Parafrankia discariae: one gene and its partner. The protein of the gene in region 1 interacts with the protein of each later gene in a pairwise test. Links are inferred from orthologs where the notes say so. Each region holds a gene or a part of one and is shown on either strand. Other genes may lie near its edges.

Evidence for each region.
Region 2: the proteins of B056_RS0114685 (region 1) and B056_RS0112980 interact in binary tests that used the Escherichia coli proteins (3 or more experiments, as listed by UniProt). The link is inferred for Parafrankia discariae from one-to-one orthologs.

The regions. Positions count from the first base shown.
Region 1 is NZ_KB891212.1:25,313-35,136, reverse strand. What follows is about bases 2,699-5,678. They hold B056_RS0114685 (ABC-F family ATP-binding cassette domain-containing protein), read right to left. Parts: upstream 5,006-5,678; coding sequence 3,392-5,005; downstream 2,699-3,391. Other genes in these bases: B056_RS0114680 (HdeD family acid-resistance protein), read left to right, coding at 5,311-5,678; B056_RS0114690 (cation diffusion facilitator family transporter), read right to left, coding at 2,699-3,245. Also shown: B056_RS0114705 (enoyl-CoA hydratase/isomerase family protein), read right to left, coding at 1-46; B056_RS40650 (helix-turn-helix domain-containing protein), read right to left, coding at 151-369; B056_RS0114695 (hypothetical protein), read left to right, coding at 723-2,228; more of B056_RS0114690, read right to left, coding at 2,292-2,698; more of B056_RS0114680, read left to right, coding at 5,679-5,865; B056_RS0114675 (tyrosine-protein phosphatase), read right to left, coding at 5,971-6,702; B056_RS36540 (SOS response-associated peptidase), read right to left, coding at 6,773-7,702; B056_RS0114665 (M50 family metallopeptidase), read right to left, coding at 7,744-8,499; B056_RS0114660 (lysophospholipid acyltransferase family protein), read left to right, coding at 8,799-9,521; add (adenosine deaminase), read left to right, coding at 9,617-9,824. UniProt on the Escherichia coli protein: Genetic data indicate it may be involved in ribosome assembly or function.
Region 2 is NZ_KB891208.1:351,725-358,076, forward strand. What follows is about bases 94-4,377. They hold B056_RS0112980 (multifunctional oxoglutarate decarboxylase/oxoglutarate dehydrogenase thiamine pyrophosphate-binding subunit/dihydrolipoyllysine-residue succinyltransferase subunit), read right to left. Parts: upstream 4,005-4,377; coding sequence 294-4,004; downstream 94-293. Other genes in these bases: B056_RS0112975 (DUF6104 family protein), read right to left, coding at 94-150. Also shown: more of B056_RS0112975, read right to left, coding at 1-93; B056_RS36315 (hydantoinase/oxoprolinase family protein), read left to right, coding at 4,435-6,352. UniProt on the Escherichia coli protein: E1 component of the 2-oxoglutarate dehydrogenase (OGDH) complex which catalyzes the decarboxylation of 2-oxoglutarate, the first step in the conversion of 2-oxoglutarate to succinyl-CoA and CO(2).

The DNA of each region.
Region 1 (9,824 bases):
CGTCCAGTGCCGTGGCGATGCTCGGGAGGGTGGGCGTGTGACCCACCCAACCCGACACATCGTCACACACAGTGAGCGAAACGCAAGGGCCAGCTGCGAGTACGCCCAGCCCGGCCGCCGCCGGGTCGGCGGCGGCCGGCATGCTCATGGTCAGGAGCTTTTCTTCTTGGTACCCCGGGTCGCGCCCCCACGTCCGCGCAGCGTCGTGCCCGACTCGGACAGGATCCGGTGGACGAACCCGTACGAACGACCCGACGACTCGGCAAGCAGGCGAATGCTCTGTCCGGACTCGTACTTCTTCCGAAGTTCGGCAGCGAGCTTGTCCCGCTCCGCCCCGGTGATCCGGGTTCCTTTCCTAAGCTCGGCCAATGTGGCCCCCTCCGTGTTCGATGATCTGCGAACCGATCTTCACCCAGCTTCGGTGTCCGCGCCACTCGAAGCCCGTGTGATCCATCACACGCGGTGGTGCGGTCACCGGGACAACCTCGCACGCGCCCGGAACACACACCGACGAGCTGACTCCAAGCAGTCACATAGCCCCTGACCTGCTACAGCGCGCCCGAAGCCCGAGTCCGACGGCACAGCGGCCAGTCTTGCGGCCGGCCGGGATCCGATCGGACAGGGGCTCCCACGCGGCGCGTCGAACATCGTTACCGACCGTACATCCGTCTCGGCCCCCCCGCGGGGATCCGCGGGCCGCCGGGACTGGTTACGGTGCATGCATGGTCAACGGCCGGCCGACGCGGGCGGCGCCCGCACCGGCGCGGCTCGCACCCGGCACCGGGCCAGGATCCACCCGACGCCCCCGACTACGGAGGGTGACCGGAACGCTGCCTCGGCGCCACCCGGCCCGATCCGCGCTATGGGCCGAGGGGGTCGATGTCGGGCTCTGGTGCGCGGCGGCCGGATTCGGTCTGCTGCTCAGCACGCTCATCGCCGCCACCGATGTGGATCTCGGCTCCGTCGGGCCGTTCCCGGTCGGCTGGCGCACCCCCCACCTGGCGCCGGCGACGCTGCTCCCGGTGCTCGTGGCGGTCGGCACCCTGGCGCTCGCCCGCCGGGCGATCCGCGCCCGCTGGCCGCTCCTGCTCCTGTTCGGCTTCGCCGGATCACTGTGCTGGAGCCTCGCCCTGGCCGCGGCGGCCGGCCCGGGCCTCACCGACGGCCTGCGCCCACCGCCGGTCTACCTGACCGCCGCCGACGCCGTCGGCGACGACCCGTTCGGCTACCTCGCCGGCTGGGTCGCCCAGTCGGTCGACGGGCCGGTGTCCGCGGCGCAGGCCGGCGCGGCGGACCTGCCCCGGGCGCCGTCGAGCCTGCTCACCAGCCATCCGCCCGGCCCCGTGCTGCTCGTGTGGGGGTTGGACCGGCTCGGCCTCGGTGACCTCGCCGAGGCCGCCGACGGGGCTGGCGGGGCCGGCGGCGCGGTGCCGCTCGGGCTGGCCCTGACGGCGCTGACGGCGCTGGGTGTCCCGCTGGTGGCTGTCGCGGTGCGCTCGCTGTGCCACGAGACGGCGGCGCGCCGCGCCGTCCCGGTGCTCGTGCTGACGCCGTGGGCGCTGTGGGCCGCCGCCTCGCCGCGGGCCGTCGCCATCCTGCCGGCGGCGGCGGCGGTCACCGTCGGGGTGCTCGGGTGCGAGCCGGGCCGGCGCTGGCGCCTGTCGTGGGCGCTGCTGTCGGGCCTGCTGCTGGGGGTCGGCGGCCTGTTCGACTACGCCGTGGTGTGGCTGGGTGTGGCCGTCGCGGCGGCGTACTTCGTCCGCCGACAGCCGCTGATGAACGTGTTCACCGGGCTCGGCGCGCTGCTCCCGCTCTGGCTGTTCTCCGCCTGGGGCTTCTCCTGGCCGGACGGCCTCACCAGGGCCCGGGTCGACGCCGGGCCGGCCACGGTGCTGGCCTGGCTCGCCCTGGACGCCGTCGTGGTGCTGCTGGCCGGTGGGCCGGTGCTGGTCCGCGCGCTGCGCCGGCTCCGGCTGACCCCCGGCTGGCCGTTCCTGGTCGGGGCCGGCGCCGCGGCGCTGTTCAGCGTGTGCGCGGGGCTGGCCTGGGGTGGGGTGGAGCTGGCCTGGCTACCGCTGGCGCCCTGGCTGGCGGTGGCGGCGCTGGCCCCCCGCCCCCGCCCGGACGGACCGGGTGACACGGTGCGCGCGGGTGAGCTGCCCGGCCTGTTGATCGGGACGGGCGCCCTCGCCGCCATCGTCCTGCGGGTCTGCCTCGGGAACGGCTGAGCGGCGCGGACCCGGCGCGGTTCCGACCGGCAGGCCCCGCGCCCGGATGTCCCGTCCCGTGGCTCAGGCCGGCTCGGCGGCGGCCGGCGGCACCGGCTGCGCCGCCTCGCCCCGCGGCATGTCGGGTTCCAGGTAGACCCGGTGCGCGGTGGGCACGGCGGCGCGCAGCAGCGCCTCGGCCTCGTTGATGGCGGCGGCGACCTGGGCCGTGGTCAGCTCCGGGTCGAGTCCGATCTTGGCCGCGACCAGCAGCTCGTCCGGACCGAGGTGCAGGGTCCGCATGTGGATCACGGTGGTGACCGCCGGGGCCGAGCTCAGCGCCCGCCTGATCGCCTCGACGGTCCGCGGGGTGGCGGCCTCCCCGACCAGCATCCCGTACGTCTCCATCGCCACGATCACGGCGACGGCCAGCAGCAGGATGCCGATCGCGAGGGTGCCGGCGCCGTCCCAGATCGGATCGTCGAGCAGCAGCGTCAGGCCGACCCCGGCGAGGGCGAACACCAGGCCGCACAGCGCGGCCAGGTCCTCCAGCAGGACGACCGGCAGCTCCGGGGAGCGGGTCTCCCGGATGAACCGCCACCACGACCCCGCGCCCTTGGAATGCCTCGACTCCTTGATCGCCGTCCGGAAGGAGAAGCCCTCGAGCACGATCGCGACGCCGAGGACCACGATCGCCACCAGGCCGCTCTCCAGCTCGTGCGGGTGGCGCAGCTTCTCGACACCCTCGTAGACGGAGAACAGCCCACCGACGCTGAACAGCACGATGCCGACCAGGAAGCCCGCGATGTACCGGGAGCGCCCGTAGCCGAAGGGGTGCTCTTCATCCGCCGGCTGGCTGGCGTTGCGCTGCCCGAGCAGGAGCAGCGCCTGGTTGCTCGAGTCCGCGACGGAGTGGATCGACTCGGCGAGCATCGACGACGAGCGGGTGAACAGGAACGCCACGAACTTCGCCACCGCGATGCCCAGGTTCGCGAGCAGTGCCGCCACGACCGCCTTGGTGCCGCCTTCTGTGCTCACGCGCTCCCGCTCTCGTCCCCGTGGGTGATCCCCCGCGCGCCCCTGTCACCGGAAGTACTGGTTACCGGAAGTACTGGGCACGCGGACCGAGCGCCCAGTCTGTCAAGGCGGCGACCTCCGGACGCCGCCGGGTGCTCGGTGTGGTCTCAGGCCAGTGTGACGAGATCGGCGAGGTCGGGCGACCAGGTGTCCTCGACGCCGTCCGGCAGCATCAGGACCTTGTCGGGGCTCAGCGCCTCGACCGCGCCCGGGTCGTGCGTGACGAGCACCACCGAGCCCCGGTAGGTGCGCAGCGCGCTCAGGACCTCGCCGCGCGACGCCGGGTCGAGGTTGTTCGTCGGCTCGTCGAGCAGCAGCACGTTCGCCGAGCTGCAGACCAGGCCGGCCAGGGCCAGCCGGGTCTTCTCACCACCGGAGAGCGTCTCCGCGAGCTGCTCGACCGCGTCACCGCTGAACAGGAAGGCGCCCAGGATGCGGCGCAGGTCGACGTCGGAGGCGGTGGGCGCCGCGGCGCGCATGTTGTCGAGCACCGTGCGGGACGTGTCGAGCGTCTCGTGCTCCTGCGCGTAGTACCCCAGGCGCAGGCCGTGCCCCGGGTGCACCTCACCGGCGTCCGGCGTCTCCTGGCCGGCGAGCATGCGCAGCAGCGTCGTCTTGCCGGCGCCGTTGAGGCCCAGGACCACGACCCGGGTGCCGCGGTCGATCGCCAGGTCGACGCCGGTGAAGACCTCCAGCGAGCCGTAGGACTTCGACAGGCCGGTGGCGGTCAGCGGCGTGCGCCCGCACGGAGCCGGATCGGGGAAGCGCAGCTTGGCGACCCGGTCGGCGACCCGGACGTCGGCGAGACCGGAGGCGAGGCGCTCCGCGCGGCGGTCCATCTGGTGGGCCGCGCGCGCCTTGGTGGCCTTCGCCCGCATCTTGTCGGCCTGGGCCCGCAGCGAGTCGATCTTCTTCTCCGCGTTGGCCCGCTCCCGCCGCCGACGCCGCTCGTCCTGATCGCGCTGGGTGAGGTACGTCTTCCAGTTGACGTTGTAGACGTCGAGCGCGGCGCGGTTGGCGTCGAGGTGGAAGACCTTGTTCACGCTCTTGTCCAGCAGGTCGACGTCGTGACTGATGACGATCAGGCCGCCGGAGTGGGCGCGCAGGAAATCCCGCAGCCAGGTGATCGAGTCGGCGTCGAGATGGTTGGTCGGCTCGTCGAGCAGCAGTGTCGCGTCGGAGTTCCCCGAACCGGCGAACAGGATGCGGGCCAGCTCGACGCGGCGGCGCTGGCCGCCGGAGAGCGTTCCGATCCGCTGGCCGAGCACCCGGTCGGGCAGGCCGAGCGAGGAGCAGATCCGCGCCGCCTCCGCCTCGGCGGCGTAGCCGCCGAGCACCCCGAACCGCTCTTCCAACCGGCCGTAACGCCGCACCGCGGTGTCGCGGGCCGCCTCGTCGACGAGCTCGGCCATCTCGACCTGGAGCTTCTCCATATCGCGCAGGATCACGTCGAGGCCGCGGGCCGCGAGCACGCGGTCGCGGGCGGTGTCGGCGAGGTCTCCGGTACGCGGATCCTGTGGCAGGTAGCCGATCTCGCCGCGGATGTCCACCTTGCCGGCGAACGGCAGGGTCTCCCCCGCGAGCGTCTTCAGCATCGTCGTCTTGCCTGCGCCGTTGCGACCGACCAGGCCGATACGGTCACCCGGCTGCACCCGGAAGGAGACCGGCTCGATCAGTGTGCGGGCTCCGGCACGGAGCTCGAGCTCGGACACGATGATCATGAGGGTCGGCCTCTTTCGTACATCGGATTCGTGCGTTTATTCGGTGTCAGCGGTTGGCCACCACGACACCGGGGTGCCGAGGAAACGCCCGCCTCACGACGCGGCAGAGGTCATGTCCTCCAGGGTACGGGCCGCGGCACCGAGCCCGGCGGGCGTCCCGGGCCGGACGGCCGGTGACTCCCGCCGCGCGGGTGCGCCCGCCGGTCATCGCGGGTACGCCTTTCCCAGGTCCCGGGCACGAGCTCCAGGTCACGGGCACGAGCCCCGACACACGGACGCCTCCGGGCCGGACACGGGGAGGTCACATGACGACGACGTATCGACAGAACCGGGAGACACAGCGACCGAGCTCGCTGTGGTCGGCCCTGGTCATCCTCGGAGTCGCGGTCACGGTCCTGGGACTGCTGCTCATCACCAATCCCTTCACCACCGCCGGCGCGCTGGCCGTCATCGCCGGGGTGGCTCTTCTCGTCTCCGGCATCGCCGAGATCGTCTCCGCCGTGCGCGCCGATAACAGCAGCTCCGCCGTCCTCTTCGGGGCGCTCACCGCCGCCGCCGGCGTGGTGATCCTGCTGTGGCCGGGGGTGACGCTGCACGCCATCGCGCTGGTGGTCGGCGCGACCCTGATCGTCGCGGGGGTGGTCCGGGCCCTGCTGGTACTGGCGAGCCGCACCGGTCAGGCGGGCCACGCCGGCGGCGTCACCCGGGGCCTGCTCATCGCGGCGCTCGCCGTCGTCCTCGGGGTGCTGGCCCTGGCCTGGCCGTCCTCCACCGTGGTGGTGCTCGCGGTGCTGTTCGGCATCCAGCTCGTCGTCACCGGCGTGACCGAGGTGGCACTCGGCCTGGCCCTGCGCCCCTGAGACCGGAGGGACCGAGCGGGACCCCTGATCGGCTACCGGGCACCTCGAACCCGCCGTCGGCCGGAACCGCGACGCTCCCGGCCGACGGCGGCGTCGGCCCCGGGCTCAGCCCAGGATGCGCTTGCGCCAGAGTTCGACGGCCTCGGGCCGGGCGCCGCGGTCGAGGAACCAGCCCTCCGGGCCCTGCGGATGCCCGTCGATGATGGTCAGCACCTGCTCGACGGCGGCCATCGAGACCTTGGTGACCTCCCTGTCGACGACCCGGCCGTCGGGGAGGATCGCGTGCCCCCGCAGGCGGCGCAGCACGCCCGGCATGTTCTCGCCGGTGAGCAGGTAGTCGGCGACCACCTGGTCCGGGACGACACCGGCCAGGCGCAGGAGGAGGGTGACGACCACGCCCGTGCGGTCCTTGCCGGCCGCGCAGTGCACCAGGAGCGGACCGGGGGCCTCCGCCGCCAGGTCGAGGATCTCCACCAGCCGGGGCGTCGCGATGTCGAGCATCGCGGCGTACAGCGTGCGCAGGCCGCCGGCGAGCGCGTCCGGCGGCAGCGAGTCACTGACCCGGCCGGTCTCCTCCCCGAGCAGGGGCATCACGTGGATCTCCGAGCCGAGCAGCGACAGCGGGTGCGGGGAGCTCCCCCGCTCCACCGCCGAGCGCAGGTCGACCACGGTCGGCGGCGGCCAGGTGAACTCCCCGGCCGGCCGGGCGTCCCCGACCCGGGGCATCTCGCTGCGGTACAGCACACCCGGGTTGGTGACGCGGCCGTCCGTGGTGGTCATCCCACCGATGTCGCGCAGGTTGGCCAGCTGTTCCGCGGCGAGATCTTCCGTTGCCATTCGATGTCCTCCCGAGAGCGCGGTGCACGCAGGGCCGCGGCCGACCTCCGTCGGGTGGGTGGCCCGGGTGTCATCGCCGCGCGTGCGGACCCACGCCATCCTCGTCGAAGAGACCGGCCTCATGCGGGGCGTTTCCCTCCGCATCGGGCGTGGGCCCGACGACCGGCCCCGATCCGGCGCCCGGGGGACCCGCCGCGGCGGCGGCCTCCTCCGGGTCGACCTCGACGCGGTCGACGAGATGACGGCCGGAGTTGCGGACGTTTCCGACCTCGAGCGAGACCGGATGCGCGGCGAACACCCCGGCCGGCGCGGGCCGCAGGATCCCGGCGAGCGCCGCCGGGTCCAGCGGCGTCGGGTCGATCCACCGTGACCAGGCCGAACGCGGCACCACGACGGGTGACCGGTCATGGATGAACTCGATGCCCGCGGCCGCGTCGGTGGTCAGGATCGTGAACGTGGTCAGCGGCTGCTCGCCCTTCGACCAGACCTCGTAGAGCCCGGCGAAGGCGAACAGGCCGTCGGCCCCCGGGTGGCCGGCCGGATGGATGTAGTACGGCTGGCCGCGGCGCGAGCCACCGCGCCGCCGCCACTCGTAGAAGCCGGTGGCGGGGACGAGGCACCGCCGGGCGGCGAACGCCGCGCGGAACGCCGGCTTGGACGCCACCGACTCGGCCCGGGCGTTGATCAGGCGACTGCCGATCGCCCGGTCCTTCGCCCAGAACGGGACCAGGCCCCAGGTGGCCAGCCGCAGAACCCGCCCGCCGCCCGCGGCCTCCGGATCACCGGCCCCGCCAGCGTCACCGGCCCCGCCAGCCCCGTTCACCTCGCCGGTGTCTCCACCCGTGCCAGCCGCACCAGCCGGGCGAGCGACCACGATCGGCATCACCGTGGTCGGGGCGACGTTGTAGCTCTCCGCCACGTGGCCGCCCGTCTCGTCCACCGCGGACATCGCCGCGGCGAGATCGTCGGCGCTCAGAGTCTGGGTATACCTGCCGCACATGCCTGAGCAGTCTTCCAGCCTCCACCGACACTTCCAGCGGATCAGACGACCAGCGCGGCCGCCGCGGTCGCCAGGCAGCCCAGGGAGAGCAGTCCGAACGTGCCGACCCAGAAGGCACCCGGCAGTCCGGTGAGGCGGGCGAGCTGGTCCGGGTCGGAGTCCCGGGCGCGCCGCTGCCGCCGCTGCCGCTGGACCTCGATGATCGGCCGCACCGCGCCGAGCAGCAGGAACCAGGTGGCGTAGGCGGCGAAGCCGGCCTGGACGTCATCCGCCGCGAACCACGAGATCCCGAGCACGACAACCGTGCTGACCAGCACCGACACGACCCCGAAGGCGTTACGGACGACCACCAGCATGACCAGCAGCAGCGCGACGAGGATCTGCAGCAGCAGGCTGATCCGCCCGGTGGCGAGCAGGCCGGAGGCGCCCAGCCCGAGCAGCGACGGCGTCGTGTAGCCGGCGGCGACGGTCAGGATCACCCCGGGCCCGGTCGGCCGGCCCGAGGACACGGTGACGCCGGAGGTGTCGGAGTGCAGACGCACCCCGGCGAGGCGGCGGCCGGTGGCGACCGCGGCGAGGGCATGCCCGCCCTCGTGCGCGATCGTCACGACATGCCGGGCGGTCGGCCAGGTGCGGTCACTCGCCACAGTGAGCAGCGCGACGACCCCGGTGAGGACGAGGATCCAGTGCGCGGGGGCCGGCTGCGCGTCGAGGCTCCGGCTCAGCAGATCGGACGTGGCTGCCCCTCTCCTCGTCGCCGGTGGATCGTCGCCGGCGGACGGACCGTATGCCGCCACGATCGTCCCGCATGAGCCGCCTGGGCCCAACGCCCCGGTAGGACGTCGTCCGTCGGCTCACCGACAGCTCGGAGACCGACAGCCTGTGGCCGTCCGGACGGCCGTCCGTCCGGACGGCCGTGACCGAGCGGAACGGGGCGTCCGGTATCGAATGCACGACTCGCGCCGCCCCGTGGCGCACGATGGGTCCGCGCCCGGCGCCCGGCAGGCGGCGGGCGGCGGCCGGCGGGCGGCGGACCGCGAGGCACCGACGCGAGGCACCGATCTGACGGCATACCGACCTGGGGAGGATTCGCGGCATGGCGGAGTACGTGTACCGGCCGGTCATCCATACGGCGATGGGGCTCTTCCGCGCGTTGCGCCTGCGGCTGGACGTACGCGGTGAGGAGAACATCCCGGCCGGTGGCGGGGCCATCGTGCTGATCAACCACGTCTCCTACCTGGACTTCGCGCTCGCCGGGGTTCCCTTCTGGCGCACCCGGCGGCGCATGGTCCGGTTCATGGCCAAGAAGCAGGTGTTCGACCACCGCGCCAGTGGGCCGCTGATGCGGGGGATGCACCACATCCCGGTCGACCGGGCGGCCGGGGCCGGCTCCCTGCTCACGGCGGTGCGCGCGCTGCGCGCGGGCGAACTCGTCGGGGTGTTCCCCGAGGCGACGATCAGCCCGAGCTACTGCCTGGCGCCGTTCAAGTCGGGCGCGGCCCGGATGGCCGTCGAGGCCGAGGTGCCCGTGATCCCCCTGGTGCTCTGGGGCAGCCAGCGGATCCTGACCAAGGACCGGCCCCGGAACCTGCGCGCGGCGGTCGGCACGCCGGTCTCGATCACGGTCGGCAAGCCCGTCCCGTACTCGGAGCTGCCGGACGCCCAGACCGGCACCGCGCTGCTGGAGCTGCGGATGGGTGAGCTGCTCGACGACGCGCAGCGCCGCTACCCGGCGCCCCCGCCGGGTGAGTCCCCCTGGTGGCTGCCCGCCCATCTCGGCGGATCGGCGCCCGAGCCTCCCGCCCGTCCCACCGGCTGACCCGCGGCCGGCTGCGGAACAATCGTGCCACGGCGGCCCGACAGCCCCGCGTGGACGGACCCGCGGCACGGAGCGGCACGGAGCGGAGGACAGACGTGAGCGACCCCGTGACCCGGCAGGTCACCGACGAGGTCAGTGACGAGCGGTTCGTGGACGGGCTGCCGAAGGTGGAGCTGCACGTCCACCTGGAGGGCTCGATGCTGCCGACGACCCTGCTGCGGCTCGCCCGCCGCCACGACGTCGACCACCTACCGACCGACCTGGACGCCCTGCGGGCCTACTACGCGTTCCGCGACTTCGACC
Region 2 (6,352 bases), on another replicon or contig:
CAGCCAGGTCGCGAGCTGCTCGACGGCGTCCTCGAACTGCGGGTGCAGGTCGACGAAGGTGCGCAGGGCGTCGGCGAGCGAGTCGAACGACACCGATTCCTCGCCGCGGCGGGCGGCCAGCTCCTCGATGCCCCGGTCGGTGAAGTACATGGTGGAAAGGTATCCGCCCCGACCGGGCGGCGGCGCCAACGAGGTCCGGCGGTGCGCCGGGCCCGAAGTAAACGGGCCCGGCGCACCGCCGGAGGTGTCTCCTGACCGGCACGCGGCCGGCTGGCACGGGTGTGCCGCTGGGGTCAGTCCCCGAAGGCCGCCTCGACCAGCGCGGCCTGCTCGCGCTCGTGCACCGAGGACGAGCCGCCCGCGGGGGCGGCCGCGGCGCGGCGCGAGACCCGACGCAGCCGCAGGCCGTCCGGCAGCGACTCGGGCAGGTTCAGCGCCATGTGCGGGTAGGCGCCCTGGTTCGCCGGCTCCTCCTGGACCCAGACCAGGTCGGTGACGTTCGGGTAGCGGCGCAGCAGCGCGGCGAGCTCCGGCCCGGGGGTCGGGTAGAGCTGCTCGACGCGGAGCAGCGCGAACCGCTGCGCGTCGTTGCGCTTCACCCGCGCGGCGGCCAGGTCGTAGTAGACCTTGCCGGCCGACAGGAGCACGCGCTTCACGCTGGCCGGGTCGCTGACCGCCGCGTCGTCGATGATCGGCTGCCAGGATCCTCCGGTGAGCTCCTCGACGGAGGACGCCGCCGCCTTGAGCCGCAGCATCGACTTCGGCGTGAAGACGATCAGCGGCCGGCGCACCGGCGACAACGCCTGCCGGCGCAGCAGGTGGAAGTAGCTGGCCGGGCTGGACGGCGCCGAGACGGTCATGTTGCCGTCCGCGCACAGCGAGAGGAAGCGCTCGATGCGGGCCGAGGAGTGGTCGGGGCCCTGGCCCTCGTAGCCGTGCGGGAGCAGCAGCGTCAGCGACGAGCGCTGGCCCCACTTGGCCTCACCGGCCGAGATGAACTCGTCGATGATCGACTGCGCGCCGTTGGCGAAGTCGCCGAACTGCGCCTCCCACAGCACCAGGGTGTCGGAGCGGGCCACCGAGTAGCCGTACTCGAAGCCCATCGCCGCGAACTCGGAGAGCAGCGAGTCGTAGGTGTAGAAGGTGCCGACCTGCGAGTCGCCGTCCTCGCGCAGGGTGCGCAGCGGCGTGTGCTCCTCGGCGGTGTAGCGGTCGACCAGCACGGAGTGCCGCTGGCCGAACGTGCCACGCCGGCTGTCCTGGCCGGTGAGTCGCACCGAGACGCCGTTGAGCAGCAGGGTCCCGAAGGCGATGGTCTCGGCCAGCGCCCAGTCGATGGCGGCGGTCTCGACCATCTGCGCCCGGCGCTCGATCTGCGGGCGCAGGCGCGGGTGCATGACGAACCCGTCCGGAATGTTGACCTGGGTGTCGACGACCTTCTTGACCACCTCGGGCGACACCGCGGTGGTGACCGCGGCGGCCGCGGCGGCCTCCGCCGGCGTGGTCACGATGCGCGGCTGCGGCGTGGGCCGGGTCGTGGTCTCCCGGGTCTCGGCGAACGCCTTCTCCAGCTCGGCGCGGTAGCTCTTCATCGCCTGCTCGGCCTCGTCGCGGGTGATGTCCCCACGGCCGATCAGCGCCTCGGTGTAGACCTTGCGCACCGAGCGCTTGGAGGCGATGGTGTCGTACATCAGCGGCTGGGTGAAGGACGGCTCGTCCATCTCGTTGTGGCCGCGGCGCCGGTAGCAGACGAGGTCGATGACGACGTCCTTGTTGAACTCCTGCCGGTACGCGAAGGCCAGCGTCGCGACCCGGACGCACGCCTCGGGGTCGTCCCCGTTGACGTGGAAGATCGGCGCCTGCACCATCCGCGCCACGTCGGTGGCGTAGACCGAGGAGCGGCTGGACGTCGGCGACGTGGTGAAGCCGACCTGGTTGTTGATGACCACGTGCACGGTGCCGCCGGTGCGGTAGCCGCGCAGCTGGGAGAGGTTCAGCGTCTCGGCGACCACGCCCTGACCGGCGAACGCCGCGTCACCGTGGATCAGCACCGGCAGGACGGTGTAGCCGCTGAAGCCCTTGTCCAGCACGTCCTGCTTGGCGCGGGCCACGCCCTCGAGCACCGCGTCGACGGCTTCGAGGTGGGACGGGTTCGCCACCACCGACACGGGGACGGTGCGGCCGTCCTGGTCGGTGTAGACACCGTCGGCGCCCAGGTGGTACTTGACGTCTCCCGAGCCGTGCGCGGTCTGCGGGTCGACGTAGCCCTCGAACTCGTCGAAGATCTGCCGGTACGACTTGCCGACGATGTTCGCCAGCACGTTGAGCCGGCCGCGGTGGGCCATGCCGATGACGACCTCGTCCATGGCGGCCTCCGCCGCCCGGCCGAGGATCTCGTCGAGCAGCGGGATCGTCGACTCGGCGCCCTCCAGGGAGAACCGGCGCTGGCCGACGTACTTGGTCTGCAGGAAGGACTCGAACGCCTCGGCGGCGCCGAGGCGCTCCAGCACGTAGAGCTGCTCGGCCGGGTCGGGCCGCTCGGCCGAGCGCTCGACCCGGGCCTGGATCCAGGTGCGCTCCGCGGGCTCCTGGATGTGCATGTACTCGATGCCGACGCGGCGGCAGTACGAGTCGCGCAGCACACCGAGCACGTCACGCAGCGACATCGTGCGCTGGCCGGCGAACCCCCCGACGGGGAACTCCCGGTCGAGGTCCCACAGGGTCAGCCCGTGCCCGATGATGTCGAGGTCCGGGTGGCTGCGGATGGCGAACTCGAGCGGGTTGGTGTCGGCCATCAGGTGCCCGCGCACCCGGTAGGCGTGGATGAGCTCGAGCACCCGCGCGCCGTGGTCGAGGTCGCCCTCGTGGTGCGCGGAGATGTCGGGCAGCCAGCGCACCGGGACGTAGGGCACGCGCAGCGAGTGGAAGATCTCGTCGTAGAACCCGTCGGCGCCGAGCAGCAGCTCGTGAATGCGCCGCAGGTACTCTCCGGACTGCGCGCCCTGGATGATCCGGTGGTCGTACGTGCTGGTCAGAGTCATGATCTTGGAGATGGCGAGCTTCGACAGGGTCTGCTGCGACGCGCCCTGGAACTCGGCCGGATACTCCATGGCCCCGACACCGATGATCGTGCCCTGGCCCTCCATGAGCCGCGGGACGGAGTGCACCGTCCCGATGCCGCCGGGGTTGGTCAGGCTGATCGTGACGCCGGCGAAGTCGTCCATCGTCAGCTTGTTCGTCCGTGCACGGCGGACGAGATCCTCGTACGCCAGCCAGAACTGGCTGAAGTCGAGGGTCTCGGCCTTCTTCACGGCGGCGACGACGAGCTGGCGCCCCTTGGGCGTCACCAGGTCGATGGCCAGACCGAGGTTGACGTGCTCGGGCTGCACCAGGGTGGGCTTGCCGCCGACCTCGGCGTACGACGCGTTCATCGCCGGGTGGTCGACCAGCGCCTTGACCATGGCGTAGCCGATGACATGGGTGAAGGAGATCTTGCCGCCGCTCGACCGGGCCAGATGCCGGTTGATGACGATCCGGTTGTCGGCCAGCAGCTTCGCCGGCACGGCGCGCACGGAGGTCGCCGTCGGGATGTGCAGCGAGGTCTCCATGTTCGAGACCACCCGGGCCGACGCGCCGCGCAGCGGGGTCTGGGCCCCGGCCGCGGCGGGCTTCGCCGCCGGCTTCGCCACGGGCGCCGCGGCCTGGGCCGGAGCCGCCGCGGCGGGAGCCGGTGCGCTCGCGGCGGGTGCCGGAGAGGGTGCGGAGGGCACCGGCGGGCGCGGTGAACCGGAGGCGGTGGCGGCGGCCGCCTGTCCGTCGCCGGCGACCGGTGCGCCCGCCACAGCCGGGGCGGACGGGTTCGCGGGACGGTAGTCGGAGAGGAACTCACGCCATTCGGCGGAGACGCTCTCCGGATCTTCGAGATACTGCTGGTAGATCTCGAAGACCAACCACTCGTTGGGGCCGAAGTCAGGTTCTGACGCGGGTACCGTCGGTGCTGTCACGGGGCCAATCGCCTCTATCCACGGTGTACATCTCTCGCCTGTTCACAGGCCCTTCGCTACCGTCTGCTCAGGTTACCCGCCGTGGAGGGACCCGCTTGAGGTGCCCTGCCAGACGTCACATCACAATTGACACCATTTGGCCGGGTCGATCGGTTGGCCGGTGTTCCCGCCGGGCCGTCCGTCGGCCGTGGGTGGCTTTCCCTGACACCAGAAGCAATGGTCAGGCGACGGACGCGGTCCGGACCGACCGGCGGGCGTGGTCCGCGGGGGGTTCTTGACGCCCGTCCGAGGCTCCCGGTGGCGTCCTCGCCCCCGTCGCTCGCCGGGTGATCACGCGGCCCGGTCGCGTCGCTCTGGGTGACTGCCGGCCGGGGATCGGTCGGCGCGGAACCAGCACGTCAGGGGAGCCGGCAGAGGGGTGGAAAGCCGCGTGGTCGATCACGAGGAGTCAGCCGCCGGTCGGGGCCGTCCCGCCGGCAGGGTCCGCCTCGGAGTGGACGTCGGCGGCACCTTCACCGACCTGGTCGCCGTCGACCCGGACGGCGCGGTGCGGTTCGCCAAGGTCCCCTCGGTGCCCGCCGACCCGTCCGACGGGGTGCTCGCCGCCCTCGCCGTCGCGGAGCTGGACGGACCGCTCGTGGGCACGTTCGCCCACGGCACCACCGTCGCGACGAACGCGCTGCTGGAGCGGGCCGGGGCCCGCACGGCCCTGGTGACCACCCGCGGGTTCCGCGACGTGATCGAGATCGGCCGGCAGAACCGACCGTCGCTCTACGACCTGACCCTGGACCGGCCGCCGGCCCTCGTCCCGCGCGAGCTGCGCTTCACCGTGGCGGAACGGTGCGGCCCGCACGGGGTGCTCGAGCCGCTGCGGGCCGCCGAGGTGGACCGGGTCGTCGAGGAGGTCGCGGCCGTCCCCGGCCTCGACGCGGTCGCCGTGTGCCTGCTGTTCTCCTTCGCCCACCCCGACCACGAGCGCACCGTCGCGACCGCGCTGCGCGCCCGGCTGCCCGGGGTCACGGTGGTGGCCTCCAGCGAGGTCCTGCCGGTCTTCCGCGAGTACGAGCGGTTCACCACCGCCGTCGCCGACGCCTACCTGACCCCGCGGCTGTCGTCCTATCTGCGGGCGCTCGAGCGGCGCTGCGCCGACCGGGGCCTCACCGTACCGATGATCATGCAGTCCTCGGGCGGGGTCACCGAGCTGGCCGAGGCGGCCGGCCACGCCGCCCGCTGCGTGCTCTCCGGGCCGGCCGGGGGAGTGGTCGGCGCCGCGTACGTGGCCGGTCTGTCCGGCGTGCGCGACCTGTTGACCTTCGACATGGGCGGCACCTCCACCGACGTCGCCCCGGTCCTCGACGGGCAGGCGCTGACCACCGCCGAGTCGGTGCTCGCCGGGGTGCCGATCATGCTGCCCACGGTGGACGTCCACTCGGTCAGCGCCGGCGGCGGGTCGATCGCCTGGGTCGACGCCGGCGGGGCGCTGCGCGTCGGCCCGCGTTCCGCCGGCGCGGACCCGGGACCGGCCTGCTACGGCCGCGGCGGCACCCGGCCCACGGTCACCGACGCCGACCTCTGCCTCGGCTATCTCGCCGACGGTGCCGGTCTCGGCGGCGAGGTGACGCTCTCCCGGACGGCGGCCGAGGCGGCGCTGCGCGAGCTCGGCGCCCCCCTCGGGCTCTCGGCGGTCGAGACCGCCGCCGGGGTGGTGGCGGTCGCGGACGCGGAGATGACCCGTGCCCTGCGCGTCGTCTCCGTCGAACGCGGCCTCGACCCGCGCGAACTCGTGCTGGTCGCCTTCGGTGGAGCCGGTGGGACACACGCCTGCGCGCTCGCCGAGGAGCTGGGGATGACCCGGGTCCTGGTCCCGCTCGCGGCCGGTGTCCTCTCCGCACTGGGCCTGGCGATCGGCGACGTCCGGCGCGACCACGCCCGCCCGCTCATCGGCCGTCTCGGCGAGGTCGACCTGGCGGCCGCGTTCACCGACCTGGTCGCGAGCGCCGACCTGGCCGGCGGCCACGGCCCGGTGGACGGCCACGACCCGGCGGGCGCCGGCGCGGTGGTGCTCCAGCGCCGGCTGGACTGCCGCTACGCGGGGCAGTCCCACGAGCTGACCATCGACGTGGCGGAGCCCGCGGGCGGCAGCGGCGCGGTGGCCGGCGGCGCGAGCGCGGACGGCGGTCTCGTCGACGCGGTCCGGGCCGCCTTCGAAGCCGAGCACCTGCGCCGGTACGGGCACGTCGCCGCGGGCCGGGAGATCGAGACGGTGGCCGCCCGCCTGGTGGTGACCGTGCCGGGGCCCAGGCCGAGACCCGTCGCGCCGAGCCCCGACCCCACGGCGCGCCGCGGCC